DNA from 4 places in the Lactobacillus sp. WILCCON 0149 genome. Region 1 is predicted to be linked to each of the others. Evidence: predicted binding sites of a transcription regulator. Region 1 holds the regulator's gene; each other region holds the start of a gene.
The links. Region 1 encodes HrcA, which represses chaperone genes, less so after heat shock. Its sites were predicted from a motif close to TTAGCACTCNNNNNNNNNGAGTGCTAA; they were not measured.
Positions count from the first base shown of each region.

Region 2: the regulator HrcA is predicted to act here: its motif matches at 2,371-2,397, upstream of ACYVUV_RS08020 (ATP-dependent Clp protease ATP-binding subunit).
Region 3: the regulator HrcA is predicted to act here: its motif matches at 1,524-1,550, upstream of ACYVUV_RS09410 (Hsp20/alpha crystallin family protein).
Region 4: the regulator HrcA is predicted to act here: its motif matches at 1,471-1,497, upstream of groES (co-chaperone GroES).

Region 1 covers NZ_JBUBHO010000001.1:834,973-839,144, forward strand. The annotation lists gene truB (tRNA pseudouridine(55) synthase TruB) at 1-615, shown strand, start outside; gene ribF (riboflavin biosynthesis protein RibF) at 630-1,571, shown strand; gene hrcA (heat-inducible transcriptional repressor HrcA) at 1,707-2,750, shown strand; gene grpE (nucleotide exchange factor GrpE) at 2,762-3,379, shown strand; gene dnaK (molecular chaperone DnaK) at 3,438-4,172, shown strand, end outside.
Region 2 covers NZ_JBUBHO010000001.1:1,733,736-1,737,907, reverse strand. The annotation lists gene ACYVUV_RS08025 (DUF1827 family protein) at 1-13, opposite strand, end outside; gene ACYVUV_RS08020 (ATP-dependent Clp protease ATP-binding subunit) at 130-2,325, opposite strand; gene ACYVUV_RS08015 (hypothetical protein) at 2,493-2,693, shown strand; gene ACYVUV_RS08010 (phosphocarrier protein HPr) at 2,801-3,067, shown strand; gene ptsP (phosphoenolpyruvate--protein phosphotransferase) at 3,067-4,172, shown strand, end outside.
Region 3 covers NZ_JBUBHO010000001.1:2,013,994-2,018,165, forward strand. The annotation lists gene ACYVUV_RS09395 (hypothetical protein) at 185-736, shown strand; gene ACYVUV_RS09400 (hypothetical protein) at 733-942, shown strand; gene greA (transcription elongation factor GreA) at 985-1,449, opposite strand; gene ACYVUV_RS09410 (Hsp20/alpha crystallin family protein) at 1,683-2,108, shown strand; gene ACYVUV_RS09415 (bacteriocin) at 2,315-2,473, shown strand; gene ACYVUV_RS09420 (glycosyltransferase) at 2,571-3,671, shown strand; gene ACYVUV_RS09425 (hypothetical protein) at 3,688-3,909, shown strand; gene ACYVUV_RS09430 (hypothetical protein) at 3,983-4,150, shown strand; gene ACYVUV_RS09435 (GHKL domain-containing protein) at 4,161-4,172, shown strand, end outside.
Region 4 covers NZ_JBUBHO010000001.1:532,309-536,480, forward strand. The annotation lists gene ACYVUV_RS02620 (ABC-F family ATP-binding cassette domain-containing protein) at 1-429, opposite strand, end outside; gene ACYVUV_RS02625 (redox-sensing transcriptional repressor Rex) at 694-1,380, shown strand; gene groES (co-chaperone GroES) at 1,536-1,820, shown strand; gene groL (chaperonin GroEL) at 1,843-3,456, shown strand; gene mutS (DNA mismatch repair protein MutS) at 3,597-4,172, shown strand, end outside.

The sequences.
Region 1 (4,172 bases):
CCGGTCAGTGACCAGGCCATCAAAGAGGCCATGCAGTCTTTGACTGGGGAAATCGTCCAGCAGCCGCCAATTTATTCCGCGGTCAGAGTCAATGGCAAGCGGCTCTACGAATATGCCAGAGAAGGGATTCCGGTTGAGCGGCCCAAGCGGTCTGTCCAGGTTTTTCGCTATGACTTGACGCGGCCAAGCCAGTTTGACCCAGAAAAAGGCCGGCAGACTTTTTCTTATGAAGTTGAATGTTCTAAGGGGACCTATGTCCGCAGCCTGGTCAACGACCTGGGCGATAAATTGGGCTTGCCGGCAGTGATGACCAAATTGCGGCGGACGGCCAGTTCTGGCTACAAACTGCAGGACGCGGTCACTTTGGAAGAACTGGCGGAGAATTTGGACCATGCTGAAGATTATATTCAGCCAATCGACAGCTTTTTTGCTGACTACCCGCAATTTGAATTAGACGATGCCTTATGGCAGCAGGTGAAAAACGGGGCCTGGATCAAACTCCCTCTTGATGCAGGCAAGGTCGCTTTGCGGTATAATGAAAAGGTTAAAGCGATTTACCGGGCCAAGGGACAAGGTCTCTACTGCCCGGACCTAATGCTTTTAAGTAATGAGTAATTGAGGGATTAAGTTTGAAAGTAATAAATCTAAGCTATCCGTTCAAGAAAGAACTGACGGCCGGCAAGGTTGTCCTGGCCCTGGGCTTTTTTGACGGAGTTCATATCGGCCACCAGAAGTTGATCAAGGAAGCCCGGATAATTGCAGATGAGAAGGATCTGCCATTGATGGTGCTGACCTTTGACCGCCATCCCAAGGAGGTCTATGCCGGGGTCAAGAACTTTGAGTACTTGAATACTCCGGAGGAAAAGGCCTACGAAATGTCCAAGATCGGGGTCGACTACCTGGTGATTCTCAAGTTCACTCCGGAATTCAGCCACCTGGCTCCCCAGGCCTTCGTTGATGAGATCATCATGGGCCTTAAAGCTGATACGGTTGTTGCCGGCTTTGACTACAGCTATGGCCCGAAGGACGTGGCCAACATGGAAAATCTGCCGGTCTTTGCCAAGGGCCGCTTTGACATCAAGGTGGTGCCAAAGCAGATTTTTGCCGGGGAAAAAATTGGCTCAACCGAAATCCGTAAGGCTATTAAAAGCGGCAATCTCCGCTTGGCTACAGAATTGTTGGGTCACCCGTATCTAACTAGCGGCAAAGTCGTCCACGGCTTCAGAAACGGCCACAAGCTAGGCTTTCCAACCGCGAATCTGGAATTGGCCTGGCCAAAAGTGTTGCCGAAAATCGGCGTCTACGCGACCATGACCCAGGTGGGGGACAGCTGGTACCAGTCGATGACCAGCGTCGGCTACAATGTCACTTTCAATGATGAGAAGAAGATTTACATCGAATCCAACATCTTTGATTTTGACCAGGACATCTATGGCGAGCGGATTACCATTGCCTGGTACAAGTACCTGCGCGGGGAAGAAAAGTTTGCCGACATGGAAGCTTTAAGCAAGCAGCTGAAGCTGGACCAGGTCGCCAGTGAAAACTATTTTAGCTCCTTGATTGGACAGTAAAAAAACGGTCTTTGAAAAGAGACCGTTTTTTTGCGGGATTTTTTTAGCATTCTCCTTGACTAACTGCTAATTTCTTGTTAATCTATACCATGTTAGCACATGAAAGATGTGAGTGCTAAAAGTGAGGGCGATGTTATGTTGACCGAACGTCAAGAACTTATTCTCAAGACAATTATTCAGGACTTCACCAAGACGCATGAGCCGGTCGGCTCAAAGACAGTCATGAATCAATTGCCGATTAAAGTGTCCAGCGCAACTATCCGCAATGAGATGGCGGTCCTGGAAGAGCATGGCTTGATTGAAAAGACCCACTCCTCCAGCGGCCGGGTGCCATCGACTGAGGGTTACCGCTACTACCTGGACAATTTGGTGCAGCCGCTGCAGCTGCCGGAAGAAATTTACAATCAAATTGGCTACCAGTTTGACCAGCCGTTCAACCAAGTGGACGAGATCGTCAAGGAAGCTGCCAAGATCCTGTCGGACTTGACTGACTACACGGCCTTCGCTGAAGGCCCGGAAGTCAAGAATGTCAGCATTACGGGCTTCAGAATCGTGCCCCTGGCACCCCGGCAGGTCATGGCAATTCTGGTAACCAGCGATGGCAGTGTCAAGAACCAGCTTTACACTTTGCCGCGGCACATCTCAGGGGATGAAATTGAACAAGCTGTCCGCTTGATCAACGACCAGCTGGTCGGCAAGAATTTAAGCGAAATCAACAAGCAGACCTTTGAGCAATTGTCCAGCTCTAATATCGTCGGTAAGAATGCTCCGGAATTTCTGGAGCTTCTGGAAGCCGTCATTAAAGACGCGGCAAGTGAGCAGCTGTACGTTGACGGTCAGCTGAACCTGCTCAATAATACAGAAAACAGCGATTTAAAAGACATCAAGTCGCTTTATGAACTGATCAATTCCAGCTCTTTAGCTGATGAACTGATCGATCTGAGTGACAGTCCCGGCCATTATCCAGTTCATGTCCGCTTAGGGACGGAATTGCAAAACGACCTGCTGAAGGATTTCAGCCTGGTGACGGCTGAATACAGCGTCGGCCGCTATGGCCGGGGAACGATCGCCCTGCTGGGGCCGAGAAATATGCCTTACTCGGAAATGATTGGCTTGATGGAATACTTCCGCCAGGAACTGGCCCGCAAGTTGTTAGATTACTATGGCAGATTTAAATAAGGAGGTTTGTCGTGAGCAAAGAAGAATTTCCAAGTGAGAAGGATTTGCCGCAAGAAGACCAGGAAAAGCAAGCCAAGCCAGCTGAAGCTGACAAGGCAGGCGTAAATGAAGACAAAAAGGTAAGTGGCGACAAGGAAAAGGCAGCCAAGGCAGCTGATTCAGAACTGGACCAGCTCAAGGCTGAAGTTGCCGCTTTGACCCAGAAGAACAAGGACCTGGAAGACAAGTACTTAAGAAGCGAGGCTGAGATTCAAAATGCCCAGCGCCGCTACAGCAAGGAAAGAGCCAACCTGGTCAAGTATGAGTCCCAGCGCTTGGGCAAGGATATCCTGGCCAGCGTGGACAACTTGGAAAGAGCCCTCCAGGTCAAGGCCGACGACGAGGCTTCCAGCCAGCTGAAGAAGGGGATCGAAATGACCCTGGAAGGCCTGGTCAGAGCCTTGAAGGATAACGGCATTGAAGAAATCAAGGCTGACGGTGAAAAGTTTGATCCGACATTGCACCAGGCGGTCCAAAGCGTACCGGCTGAAAATGATGATCAAAAAGACCATGTCGTCCAGGTCCTGCAAAAGGGCTACGTCTACAAGGACCGGACCCTGCGGCCAGCCATGGTTGTGGTTGCCCAGTAAGGCAATTTTTTAACAAAGCAATAAACAAGCAAAAATAATACAAAGGAGATAAAAGACAATGTCTAAAGTTATTGGGATTGACTTAGGTACCACCAACTCAGCAGTTGCGGTTTTGGAAGGCAAGGAACCAAAGATTATTACCAACCCGGAAGGCGCCAGAACTACCCCTTCAGTAGTTGCCTTCAAGGACGGCGAAATTCAAGTCGGTGAAGTTGCCAAGCGGCAAGCCATCACCAACCCGAATACTATTGTTTCCATCAAGCGGCACATGGGCGAAAGTGACTACAAGGTCAAGGTTGGCGACAAGGCTTACACCCCACAGGAAATTTCAGCCATGATCTTGCAATACATCAAGAAGTTCTCAGAAGACTACCTTGGTGAACCTGTAACTGACGCGGTTATTACTGTTCCAGCCTACTTCAACGACGCACAACGGCAAGCAACTAAGGATGCCGGCAAGATCGCGGGCTTGAACGTGCAACGGATCATCAACGAACCAACTGCTTCAGCTTTGGCCTACGGCTTGGACAAGGATGAAGACGACGAAACTGTTTTGGTTTACGACCTTGGTGGTGGTACTTTCGACGTTTCCGTTTTGCAATTGGGCGATGGCGTCTTCCAAGTTCTGTCAACCAACGGTGACACTCACCTGGGTGGGGACGACTTCGACAACAAGATCATCGACTGGCTGGTTGACGGCTTCAAGCAAGAAAACGGCGTTGACCTGTCCAAGGACAAGATGGCAATGCAGCGTTTGAAGGACGCGGCTGAAAAGGCCAAGAAGGACTTGTCA
Region 2 (4,172 bases), 900 kb from region 1:
CAATTAAGTGCATAAAACTTCACCCGTTTCTATTTGTCTCTGATATTCCCCTCACTTTCATTATAACGCATTCAAGAAAAAAACAAGGATCCTTTTTGGAGAATCCTTGTTTTTTCTGTTCAGAGATAGTTATTTTTCTTCACTTGCTTCAGCTGCCGGCAGGGCAGGGACTTCTTCAGAGATTGCGATTTCCCCATCCTTTAAGTCGGCGACTAATTGCTTGGCTTCAGTGTGGTCCAGCTTGTAGTCGGCCACCTTGTCTTCGATTTCTTCCTGGATTACCCGGCGAAGCGGACGAGCACCCATTTCCGGATCGTAGCCTTCTTCAACCAGCTTGTCCTTGGCCGCGTCAGTAACCGTAATGTGCAGGCCTTGGTCGCTGACCATGGCGTTGGTCTTGTCCAAAAGGAGGTTGACGATCTGCAGGAGGTTGCCCTTGGTCAATGGGTGGAACTGGATGATGTCGTCAAAACGGTTCAGAAATTCTGGCTTGAAGTACTGGCTCATCACCTTGCGGGTTTCTTCAGCTTCGTTCTTGTTGTTTTCCGCCGCGAAGCCCACGCTGGCCGTCTTGATCCCCTGGCCGGCGTTTGAGGTCATGATGATGATCGTGTCCTTGAAGGAGACAGTCCGCCCTTGTGAGTCAGTCAAACGGCCGTCGTCAAGAATCTGCAAGAAGAGGTTCAAAACATCTGGGTGGGCCTTTTCAACTTCGTCCAAAAGGATCAGGCTGTATGGGTTGTGACGGACCCGTTCGGTCAATTGCCCGGCTTCTTCATAGCCGACATAACCCGGAGCTGACCCGATCAGCTTGGAAACAGAGTACTGCTCCATGAATTCGGACATGTCGAAGCGGATCATGGCATCTTCGCTGCCGAACATCTTCAAGGCCAGCTGCTTAGCCAGCTCGGTCTTGCCGACCCCGGTCGGGCCGACGAAGAGGAAGGAGCCGATTGGCCGGCCGGACTTGTTGAAGCCGATCCGGTTTCTTCTGATGGCCCGGGCCACCTTGTCAACGGCTTCGTCCTGGCCGATAACCTTGGCCTTGAGGTCGCTGGCCAGGTTGGCCAGCTGGTTTTCTTCCTGGGCCTGGATATCGCCGACCGGGATGTTGGTCTTTTCTTCGACGATCTTGTCCATGACCTTGGCCGTGATGGTTGGGGTCTTGTCCGGGTCGACGTTTTGGTCCTTCAGCTTTTCGTATTTTTCGATCTGGTCGCGGTAGTAGGCAGCCTTTTCGTAGTCTTCATTCTTCAAGGCGTCCTGCTTGAGCTTCTCAGCCGCGTCGATTCTTTCCTGGATCTTTTCCTTATCGATGTAAGGAATGGTCAGGTTCATTCTTGACCCGGCTTCGTCCAGAAGGTCGATGGCCTTGTCTGGCAGGAAGCGGTCCTGGATGTAGCGGGCAGACAGCTTGACGGCAGCTTCGATGGCATCGTCAGTGTATTTGACGTGGTGGTAGTCCTCGTAGCGCTTTTGGATCCCCTTGAGGATCTTGATGGTTTCGTCGATGCTTGGTTCCTTGACTTCAACTGGCTGGAAACGCCGGGCCAGGGCGGAGTCCTTTTCGATTTCCCGGAATTCCTTGATGGTCGTGGCCCCGACTAACTGCAGCTCGCCTCTGGCCAGAGCCGGTTTGATGATGTTGCCGGCATCCATGCCGCCTTCAGAATTGCCGGCGCCGACGATTTCGTGGATTTCGTCGATAAAGAGGATGATGTCTGGCTGGCTCTGCAGCTCTTTGACCAGCTGCTGCATTCTTTGTTCAAACTGGCCCCGGATCCCGGTCCCTTGCACCATGGAAACCATGTTGAGGGAGATGATCCGCTTGTTTTGCAATTTAGCTGGAACGGACCCGTCTACGATGTCTTGGGCCAGGCCTTCAACGACCGCGGTCTTGCCGACCCCGGCTTCCCCGATCAGAACCGGGTTGTTCTTGGTCCGCCGGTTGAGGATTTCGATCACCCGGGCGATTTCCCGGTCCCGGCCGATGACCGGGTCGATCTTGCCCTTCTTGGCCAAAGCGGTCAAGTCGGTCCCAAACTGGTCAAGCAGGGACTGGCCGCCGCCATTGCCGCCCCGGCCCGGGTTTTGCCCGGATGGATTTTGGTTGTTGTCACGGTTTGCGCCATTTGGCCGCCCGTTCAAAGCATTGAAGAGGTCGTCAAAGTCGCCGAAAAAGTTGTCATTGTTCATTTGATTGCCTTGTTGATTCCTTAATTCTTGGTAGCATTGCTGACATAAGTCGATTTCTTTGTTTTGGCCGTTAATCTTCGTGTAAAGATGTATCGAGGCCTGCCGTTGGTGGCAGTTTTGACACAACATGTTAAAATACCGCCTTTCATCAAAGTTCTGCCTAAATTATAGGACTTAGCACTCTAGTTAGTCAAGTGCTAAGTCTTGGAAAGAAAACAGCTTGCCTTTGAGTCTTCTTCCTTTAATTTTGACAAATAATTGCGCTAAAATAATGGACAGGAGGTTGTAACATTAATATGGACTATACTGATATTTTGGAGCAATTGGTCTCAGGCGACTTGCTTGAGTACCAGATCGACCCGCAGAAGGACCCGGAAGATGCTTTTGCCTTCCAGCAAAGCCTGCGCAATTACGGGAAAAACAAGAAAATTACCGGCCGGGCTGGCCGTGGCGGGGTTATTACCTATACTTCGATCGAGAATAAGCCCAAGTATTAATGAAAACATTTACAAATTAAGTTGTAATGACCTCGAAAACATGTTATTCTTTAAGGGAAACGGTACTTTGGTACCCAATTCTTGATTTTTAAAGGAGATAATTTACGATGGAAAAGAAAGAATTTCACATTATCGCTGAAACTGGTATTCACGCTCGTCCAGCTACCTTGTTGGTACAAGCTGCTTCAAAGTTTGGTTCAGACATCAACCTTGAATACAACGGCAAGTCAGTTAACCTTAAGTCAATCATGGGCGTAATGTCATTGGGTGTTGGCCAAGGTGCAGACGTTACTATCAGCGCTGAAGGCGACGACGAAAAGGAAGCTATCGCAGCTGTTGCTGAAACTATGTCAAAAGAAGGTTTGGCTGAATAATGACTGAAACTTTGAAGGGTATCGCAGCCAGTGACGGCGTTGCTGTTGCTCCAGCCTACCTCCTGGTCGAACCGGACCTTTCTTTTGAAAAGAAGTCCGTTGCCGACGCGGAAGCTGAAGTAGCCCGCTTTGACAAGGCAGTTGCCGAATCACAAGCTGAATTGGAAAACATCCGCAAGGTTGCAGCTGAAAGCTTGGGTGAAGAAGAAGCGCAAGTCTTTGACGCCCACTTGATGTTCCTGTCAGACCCTGAATTCACTGGCCAGATCAGCGCCAAGATCAAGAGCGACGCTGTCAACAGTGAAGCAGCTTTGGACGAAGTTGCCCAAAACTTCATCACTATCTTCCAAAGCATGACTGACAATGCCTACATGCAAGAACGTGCCGCTGACGTCCGCGACGTTTCAAAGCGGATCATGGCGCACTTGCTGGGCAAGGAATTGCCTAACTTGGCAAGCATCGACCACGAAGTAGTTCTGGTTGCTGAAGACTTGACTCCAAGTGACACGGCACAATTGAACAAGAAGTACGTTAAGGGCTTCGTAACTGACCTGGGCGGCCGGACTGCTCACTCAGCCATCATGGCTCGGTCTTTGGAAATCCCAGCTGTTGTCGGGACTGAAAAGATCACCACTTCTGTAGAAAACGGCCAAATGCTGATCGCTGACGGTTTGGATGGTGTTGCCATCGTTGAACCAAGCGAAGAACAAGTGGCTGACTACCGCAAGAAGGGCGACGACTTCGCCAAGCAAAAGGCTGAATGGCGGAAGCTGAAGGACGAACCATCAGTAACTGCTGACGGCAAGCACTTCACTATTGCTGCCAACATCGGTACTCCAGACGACCTGGCCGGCGTTCTGGAAAACGGTGCTGAAGCAGTCGGCCTGTTCAGAACTGAATTCTTGTACATGAACTCAAACGACTTCCCAACTGAAGAAGACCAGTTTGAAGCTTACAAGAAGGTTCTGGAAGGCATGAACGGCAAGCAGGTTATCATCAGAACCATGGACATCGGTGGCGACAAGCACCTGTCATACTGGGACCTGCCAGAAGAAATGAACCCATTCCTGGGTATCCGTGCCGTTCGTCTGTCCTTGAAGAACAA
Region 3 (4,172 bases), 1.2 Mb from region 1:
ATTAATCGCAATTGGACTAGCAACTGGCCTTTCTGCTACAACTCTTTTGCAAGCAACAATTCCAACCGTGGTAAATGCATCTACTACAACAAGCAGTGTGCAAGTTACTAGTTCAACTAACAATTCTTCATAGGGATCATCAGACAACAAATGGCAAAACATAACCACAAAATCAGGAGAAACAATGCAAATCTTGCCAGATGATCCTTCAAGAATGAGCGGCAAGGTAAGATACAACGGTGAGGAACACTCTTACAAAATTACCAATGCAGATGGGATCTACACCATCTATTTAGATGGCGATGAAGTTTGCTCTATCGATATCAACAATAGCCAGGTACCGTCTTCTCAAAGTAGCAGTATTTTCAGCCCGTTTATCAACTTCAGCTACGCAAATGGCAAAGTTGCTTTTAGACATGCTGGAAGAAAATACTACTATCTAGATACTCAGAAATATAATAGCGAATCCGTAAGAAAAATAACTGAGAGTGGAAAGTTCATACTATCTACGTTGTTAACCCTAATTCCAGGAGTAGGGCCTTATGTCGAAGGAATCAATTTCTTACGTGAATTATATGTTATTAATTTTGGAAAGAGACCAAAAGAGAAGTGGTATACAGTAAAGATTTACTGTACCAAGGGTTATGAATACTATGCTTGGAAGACTTACACTTATAAGGATTCAGCTAGAAAACATTTGCAATCTGTAAAGTGGGTGTACAAGAAAGTACTATGAAAAAGCTGAAAGAAATTCTAGAAGGTAAAATTGCTACTAGCCTTTGTGCCTTCATTGCTAGTTTTGCAACCGGCATTACCACAACTGACATTATGTTGTGGAAAAAATATGGTTTTCTTGCTAAAGACATTTGGGAAGTAGCTCTTATTGGGATCGTTTTCTTTATTGACTCTATCTACTTCTTCTACAAGCTCAACAAAAAATAACACGCAAAAACCGTCTAGCTTAGAGCTAGACGGTTTTCCATTTTAATTTTCCACACTGAGGATGGTGACTTGGTAGTCTCCCATCGGCGCTTCAACCGTCACCACATCCCCAGCCTTGCGGTGCATGAGGGCGTGGCCCAAAGGACTGTCAAAGGGCAGCTTGCCATCGCCTACAGCCTCTTCCATCCGGCCCACGATCTTGTAGCTTTCCTCTTCCCCATCGTCTTCATAGCGGATGGTGACATTTTTTCCCAGGTTGACCTTGCCGTCATTGACCACCTCAATTACTTCCGCGTATTTCAGCTGCTTGTTCAAGTAGCGGACCCGGCTGTCCAGGTGGCGGAGTTCTCTTTTAGCGGTTGAATATTCAGTGTTTTCGGACAAGTCGCCCAGGGCCCGGGCCTCCTTTAGGTTCTGCACCCGGCGGGGCCGGTCAGCCTTCAAGGCCGCGATCTCGTCTTCAATCTGCTTGTAGCCCTCGGGGGTCATTTTCTGATAATATACCATGCTAGCCAGTCGCCTTTCACTTCTATTTTTAAATCATTATAGCCCGCCCAGGTCTTTTTGCCAAAAAAATTTATTTAGCAGTCAAAAAAGTTGAGTGCTAATTGCTCCATTTTTCCAAAAAGGGACTATAATATAGTTGTCGGGAAAGAAAGCGGATCCACCGCTTCTCTTCCTGCCTCTGTTTGTAAAAAGCAGTTTGAATAGAATAATTTGTTGAAGGGAAGTTTTAGATTATGACTAATGATTTAATGAACCGTTACAACGACTTGTTCGATCACATGGGCGGCTGGCTCGACAACTCCAAGGACTTCTTGGACAGCCACGCTTTCAGAAACATTTTGCAATCAGACGTTGCTGAAGATGAGCACGAATACACCGTCAAGGTCGACGTGCCGGGGATGAGCAAGGATGACATCCACCTCTCCTACACTGACGGGATTTTGACGATTTCCGGCCACCGCAGCACTTTCAAGGATGACAGCGACAAGAAGAAGAACCTCCTGCGCCAGGAACGCAGCGAAGGGTCAGTTTCCAGAAGCTTCAGCCTGCCGAACGTTGACAAGAAAGGCATCAGCGCCAAGCTTGACGGAGGCGTTTTGACGGTTACCCTGCCAAAGAGTGCTCCAGAAGAAAACGAAGACACGATTACTATCGAATAAGCCCAGAGCGCTTAGAGAAGCCCGCGAGGGCTTCTTTTTTTGCTAAAAATTTCAGTATAAAACTTGTGAAATTGTGAAAAGATGCCATTTAAGCATCAAAATTGACCGCTTAGGCAAATTTGGTTTCTTCTCAATTAATCGCATTATAATAACAATTGTGATCAGAAGATCATCCAAATTCAATTTGTGACCGGGAGGGTTTAACTATGGAAAAGTTACTAAAAATAATGTCCGAAAACGAATTAAAACAAGTCAAGGGCGGTAAGAAAAAGCAACCAAGTTGGGTAAAGTGGTCCAACGGAATCAGTGGACTAATTGGTGAACTAGCAGAGCCAGGTTCAATTAACTGGAAGCACCACCACTAATAATAATATGATCAAATTTAAGAGACCTGAATCCAACAATTATACAGAGTTCTATCAAACCAATTCTGAATACAATCTTCATTTAACAGGTTTAATAATGACTAAAAATCAGGAGCACAACATTCTAGAGGCACTAAGATCAATAGACAATTACTGTGACTCTATTGTAGTTGTAGACACAGGATCTACTGATAATACTATTCAGGTCGTTAAAGAAAATTTCTCTAAAGCTCATCTTTATCAAGTTCCTTGGCGAGAAAACTATGCTTATATGAGAAACGAATGCTTAAAGTTCATTCCAGCAGGCTGGACTTTTATCATTGATTCTGACGAAGTGTTCGATAATTCACTCTGTACTAGTCATGAATTAAAAGATTTTCTATACTATCTAGATCAAACTAGTTCAGCACCTGTTTGTACTATAAAAATAAAATCATACAATGGCAATTCCTTTGTGAGGAAAAAGGTTCTATTCAAAAAGGATGACTTTATAAGGTATCATGGTTGCGTACATGAAGAGCTAATAACCATAAAAGGTAAATTAGATATCGTTGACTCCAATCTTTGCATAGTAAACAAGGGAAACAGCCCTCAAGAAATCGTAAGATTTAATAAGGCTGAAAGATACTCAAAACTACTATTGCATCAGATAGACCAAGAACCCAATAATCCACGTTGGGTTGCAATGATCTCTCAAGACTACATTGAGCTTGGATTTATATCTAAAAAATATTATATAAAGCATCTTAAAAAGTTTATATTTAGTAACGAAGCAGATAACTTTTCAGATAGCAACATTCAAGGCAGCAAATGGCTAAAATATCTTTTGGCAAGATACGCTCTTTTACTGATGTCAGATGGGAAACTTAACGAATCTATAGAATGCTCAAAGGCGGCTATGAAGAAATTTCCCTATGATGCGAACTTTTTAGCAATATTTATCTCTGCAAGCAATATATTAAATGAAACCAGAAACAGGTCTACCTTAAAATTCGTCAACAAGTGTCTAAGACAATATGAATCAAATCTTGACAAGGTAGAGGAAGAATCTCAGGGAACCGAAGATTCAGTAATACCTGCTTTAATAAAATTACTAATTAACATTGGCGAGTATTCTAGCGCCAAAAATCTTGTTGAAAATATTGATAATCCAGAGTATAAAGAGTTATTAGATAGTGAAATAGATTTTCTATTGTAAATAGGAGAACACGGTTATGGAATATGTAATTCTGTTAGTAGTTGGCTTGCTACTTATTGTAGGTGGTGCTTTTGCTTTTAAACAAACTAAGAAGTATCTTGAGTTAAAAACAAATAGTAGCAATTATTCTAATGATCAATGGTGGGGATTTGCTCTATGGAGTGGATATATTGGAGCAGGCATCTTGTCACTAGTTGGCGCTATTTTAATTATTGTTTCTGTAATTTCAATGCTATAAATTGATCATTAATAGTATTATTTAGGTAACTACCTAGGTAACGCTATTTTTTATTAGAGTGAGGAATCTTTTTATGAAAAAATTAGATAAAACAGAGCTTCGAAAAATTAAGGGCGGTACTACACAATCTCAGCTTTCTGCTTATATTACTACCAACTTTATTAACATACGGGGCTTTAATACTGATAAGAAAAGCCACCAATTATACAAGAGTTTAGTTAAAGCTTTTAGAAAGCAATGAGTAAATATCAATGAACAATACA
Region 4 (4,172 bases), 300 kb from region 1:
CATGCTCTTGATTTCGGCTTGATAAGTGTAGCCGCCGGCTTGTTCAAAATTGTACTGGGCCTGGTCCAGGCGGCGGAGAAGCTCCTCGTCTTCCGGGTGGTCGGCGATGGCATACTGCAGCTTTTCCAGCTGCTGGCCCTGGTCGATCAAGGGCTGGAAGACCGTCAGCATCTCTTCCCAGATCGACTTTTCTTCGTCAAAGTCGTGCTCCTGGGCGATGTAGCCGAGTTCGATCCCCTTGTTGACGGTAAATTCGCCCTGGCTGGCCTCCTGGCGGCCGGTCATGATCTTTAAAAGGGTCGTTTTCCCGGCCCCGTTTGGTCCGACCAGACCGATCCGGGCATTGTTTTCAATTGAAAAGTTAACCTTGCTGAATATAGGAGCAGCCCCGAAGCGTTGCTCCAAATTGTGTCCTTGTGCTATTATCATATTTTTTCACCTTGAAACATTGTACCATGCAAAGGCCCGGCTGACGGCTCTGGCAATGATTTTCAGCAGATTTTTCCTTTCTTTCCCAGCTTTAAAAAGAGCCAGGCTCCTTCAATTGATTTGTGAAAAAAATCGATGAAAAGGATTTTATGGCAAATATTGTGAAAATATGACTTGCCAAAGGCTAGTAAAAACGGGTATCATAATAGATGATTGATTACAGATTCACATTCACAAATAACTAATCAGACGGAGGCATCTTTTATGAACAACAAATTTAGAATTCCCAAGGCTACTGCCAAAAGATTGCCGCTATATTACCGCTACTTGCTTCTTTTGAATGATGAAGGCAAAGACAAGGTTTCTTCAACTGAACTGGCTGAAGCCGTCCAAGTCGACAGCGCTTCAATCCGCCGGGACTTTTCCTACTTCGGCGCCCTGGGCAAGCGGGGCTACGGCTATGACGTCAAGAACCTGCTCAGCTTCTTTAAGAAGATCCTCAACCAGGACACTTTGACCAACGTTGCCCTGGTCGGAGTCGGCAACCTGGGCCACGCTCTTTTGAACTACAACTTCAAGCGCAGCAACAATATCAGAATTTCTTGCGCCTTTGACATCAACCCGGAAATCACTGGCAAGATCACCCAAGGGGTGCCGGTCTACTCAATGGATGAAATGAAGCAGCAGATCGCTGACCAGCAGATCCGGATCGCCATTTTGACCGTTCCCCAGGCTACGGCCCAGAAGACGGCTGATGAAATGATTGAAGCCGGGATCAAGGGGATCATGAACTTTACCCCGATCCGCCTGTCCGCCCCAAACGGGGTCCGGATCCAAAACGTCGACCTGGCTACCGAATTGCAGACCTTGATCTACTTCCTCGACTCTGACGAAATGATTAAAAAGCAGCTGGAAGAGCGGAAGAAGGCCATGGACAACACGAATAAATAAGGAAAACAGCACTTTTTAGCACTCTCGCCTAAAAAGTGCTATTTTTCTCTTGCCTTTTTTGGAAAAAGGGATTATTATCATAGTTGTAAGTTAGCACTTGATCAAGATGAGTGCTAAAGAATTTCTAAAGACAATTAATTTCAGGAGGGAATAACGTGTTACAACCAATTGGAGATCGCGTGATCGTTGAAGTTAAAGAAGCTGAAGAACAAACCGTTGGTGGCATCGTACTTGCTTCCAACGCTAAGGAAAAGCCAACGCAAGGCAAGGTTGTTGCCGTAGGCGGCGGCCTGTACGCTGAAGATGGCAGCAAGCTTCCTATGACCGTCCAAGAGGGCGATGAAGTTTTATACGATAAGTATTCTGGCACCAAGGTCAAGTACGAAGGCAAGGAATACTTAGTCCTTCATGAAAAAGACATTTTGGCAATCGTTAAGTAATTTAAGGAGTGCAAATTAAAAAATGGCAAAAGACATTAAGTTTTCAGAAGACGCAAGACGTTCACTTTTAAACGGGGTTGACAAGTTGGCCAACACGGTCAAGACGACTTTGGGGCCTAAGGGCAGAAACGTCGTTTTGGAACAAAGCTACGGCAACCCGACGATTACCAACGACGGCGTGACGATCGCCAAGGCAATTGAACTGGAAGACCACTACGAAAACATGGGGGCCAAGCTGGTGGCTGAAGCTGCTTCAAAGACCAACGACATCGCCGGTGACGGTACGACCACTGCCACTGTTTTGACCCAAGCTATCGTGCAAGAAGGCATGAAGAACGTGGTTGCCGGTGCCAACCCAGTTGGCATCCGCCGCGGGATCGAAAAGGCTACCCAAGCAGCCGTTGACCAATTGCACAAGAACAGCCACGAAGTTTCCAGCCGGGACCAAATCGCCCAAGTTGCTTCAATTTCAAGTGCTTCAAAGGAAATCGGCGACTTGATCGCTGAAGCCATGGAAAAGGTCGGCAACGACGGCGTCATCACTATTGAAGACTCCCGCGGGATTGAAACTGAACTGAGCGTGGTTGAAGGGATGCAATTCGACCGCGGCTACCTGTCCCAATACATGGTAACTGACAACGACAAGATGGAAGCTGACTTGGATAACCCATACATCTTGATTACTGACAAGAAGATTTCCAACATCCAAGACATCTTGCCAATGCTGCAAGAAATCGTGCAACAAGGCCGCGCTCTCTTGATCATCGCTGACGACGTGACTGGCGAAGCTTTGCCAACTCTTGTTTTGAACAAGATCCGCGGTACCTTCAACGTTGTTGCCGTTAAGGCTCCTGGCTTTGGTGACCGCCGCAAGGAACAACTGGCTGACATCGCTGCTTTGACTGGCGGTACGGTTATTTCTGAAGACCTGGGTCTGGAACTCAAGGACACCCAGCTCAGCCAATTGGGTCAAGCCCGCCGGGTAACCATCACCAAGGACTCAACTACTATCGTTGACGGCTCTGGTGACAAGGAAGCCATCCAAGAACGGGTTGACACCATCAGAAAGCAAATCGAAGACACCAGTTCAGACTTTGACAAGAAGAAGCTGCAAGAACGTCTGGCCAAGCTGGCTGGCGGCGTAGCCGTAATCCACGTCGGCGCTGCTACTGAAACTGAACTCAAGGAACGCCGCTACCGGGTAGAAGATGCCTTGAACGCTACCCGCGCAGCTGTTGACGAAGGCTACGTAGCTGGTGGTGGTACTGCCCTGGTCAACGTTGAAGAAGCCGTTAAGGCAACCAAGGGTGACACTGCTGATGAACAAACCGGGATCAACATCGTGGCCCGGGCCTTGACCGCTCCAGTTCGACAAATCGCTGAAAACGCCGGCAAAGAAGGCTCAGTCATTGTTGACCACCTGCGCAAGGCTGACCCGGAAGTCGGCTACAACGCTGCTGAAGACAAGTATGTCAACATGATCGACGAAGGGATCATCGACCCAACCAAGGTGACCCGGTCAGCTCTGCAAAACGCCGCTTCAATTGCTGGTCTTTTGCTGACCACTGAAGCAGTTGTGGCAGAAATTCCGGAAGACAAGCCTGAAGCAGCCCCTGCTCAACCAGGCATGATGTAAAATACTGAAATTTAACACACACAAGAATTACTGTAAGAAGGGTCCAGCTCAAAGCTGGGCTCTTTTTGCGTGCAAGACAGGGCAAGCAGGCCGGTGAAATGCTGTATAATTGAAAGCATACGATAAGCGAGGGAGTTTTTATGCCAAGAAAAGCCACGACTCCAATGATGGAGCAATATTACCAAATTAAAGACCAGTACCCGGATGCCTTTCTCTTCTACCGGGTGGGGGACTTTTATGAACTGTATGAAGATGATGCCGTCAAGGGTTCACAGATTTTGGAACTGACTTTGACCCACCGGTCAAACAAGTCGGAAAACCCGATTCCCATGGCCGGGGTGCCTCACATGGCGGTTGATTCTTACGTCAACACTTTAGTGGAAAAAGGCTACAAGGTGGCCATCTGCGAGCAATTGGAAGACCCGAAGAAGGCCAAGGGGATGGTCAAGCGGGGGATCATCCAGCTGGTTACCCCCGGCACTAAAATGGCCCAGGGGCCAGACGACAGCCAGGAGAGCAACTACTTGACCAGTGTCGTCGAAAAGGCAGGCGGCTACGGTCTGGCTTACAGCGACCTGTCGACCGGGGAGATTTTTGCCACCCACGTTAAGCACTACACGGAAGTGGTCAATGAACTCTTGTCTTTGCGAACCCGGGAAGTCGTTTTTGCTGGCAACCTTAGCGCCAGCGACCGGGACAGCTTGCAAAAGGCCAAT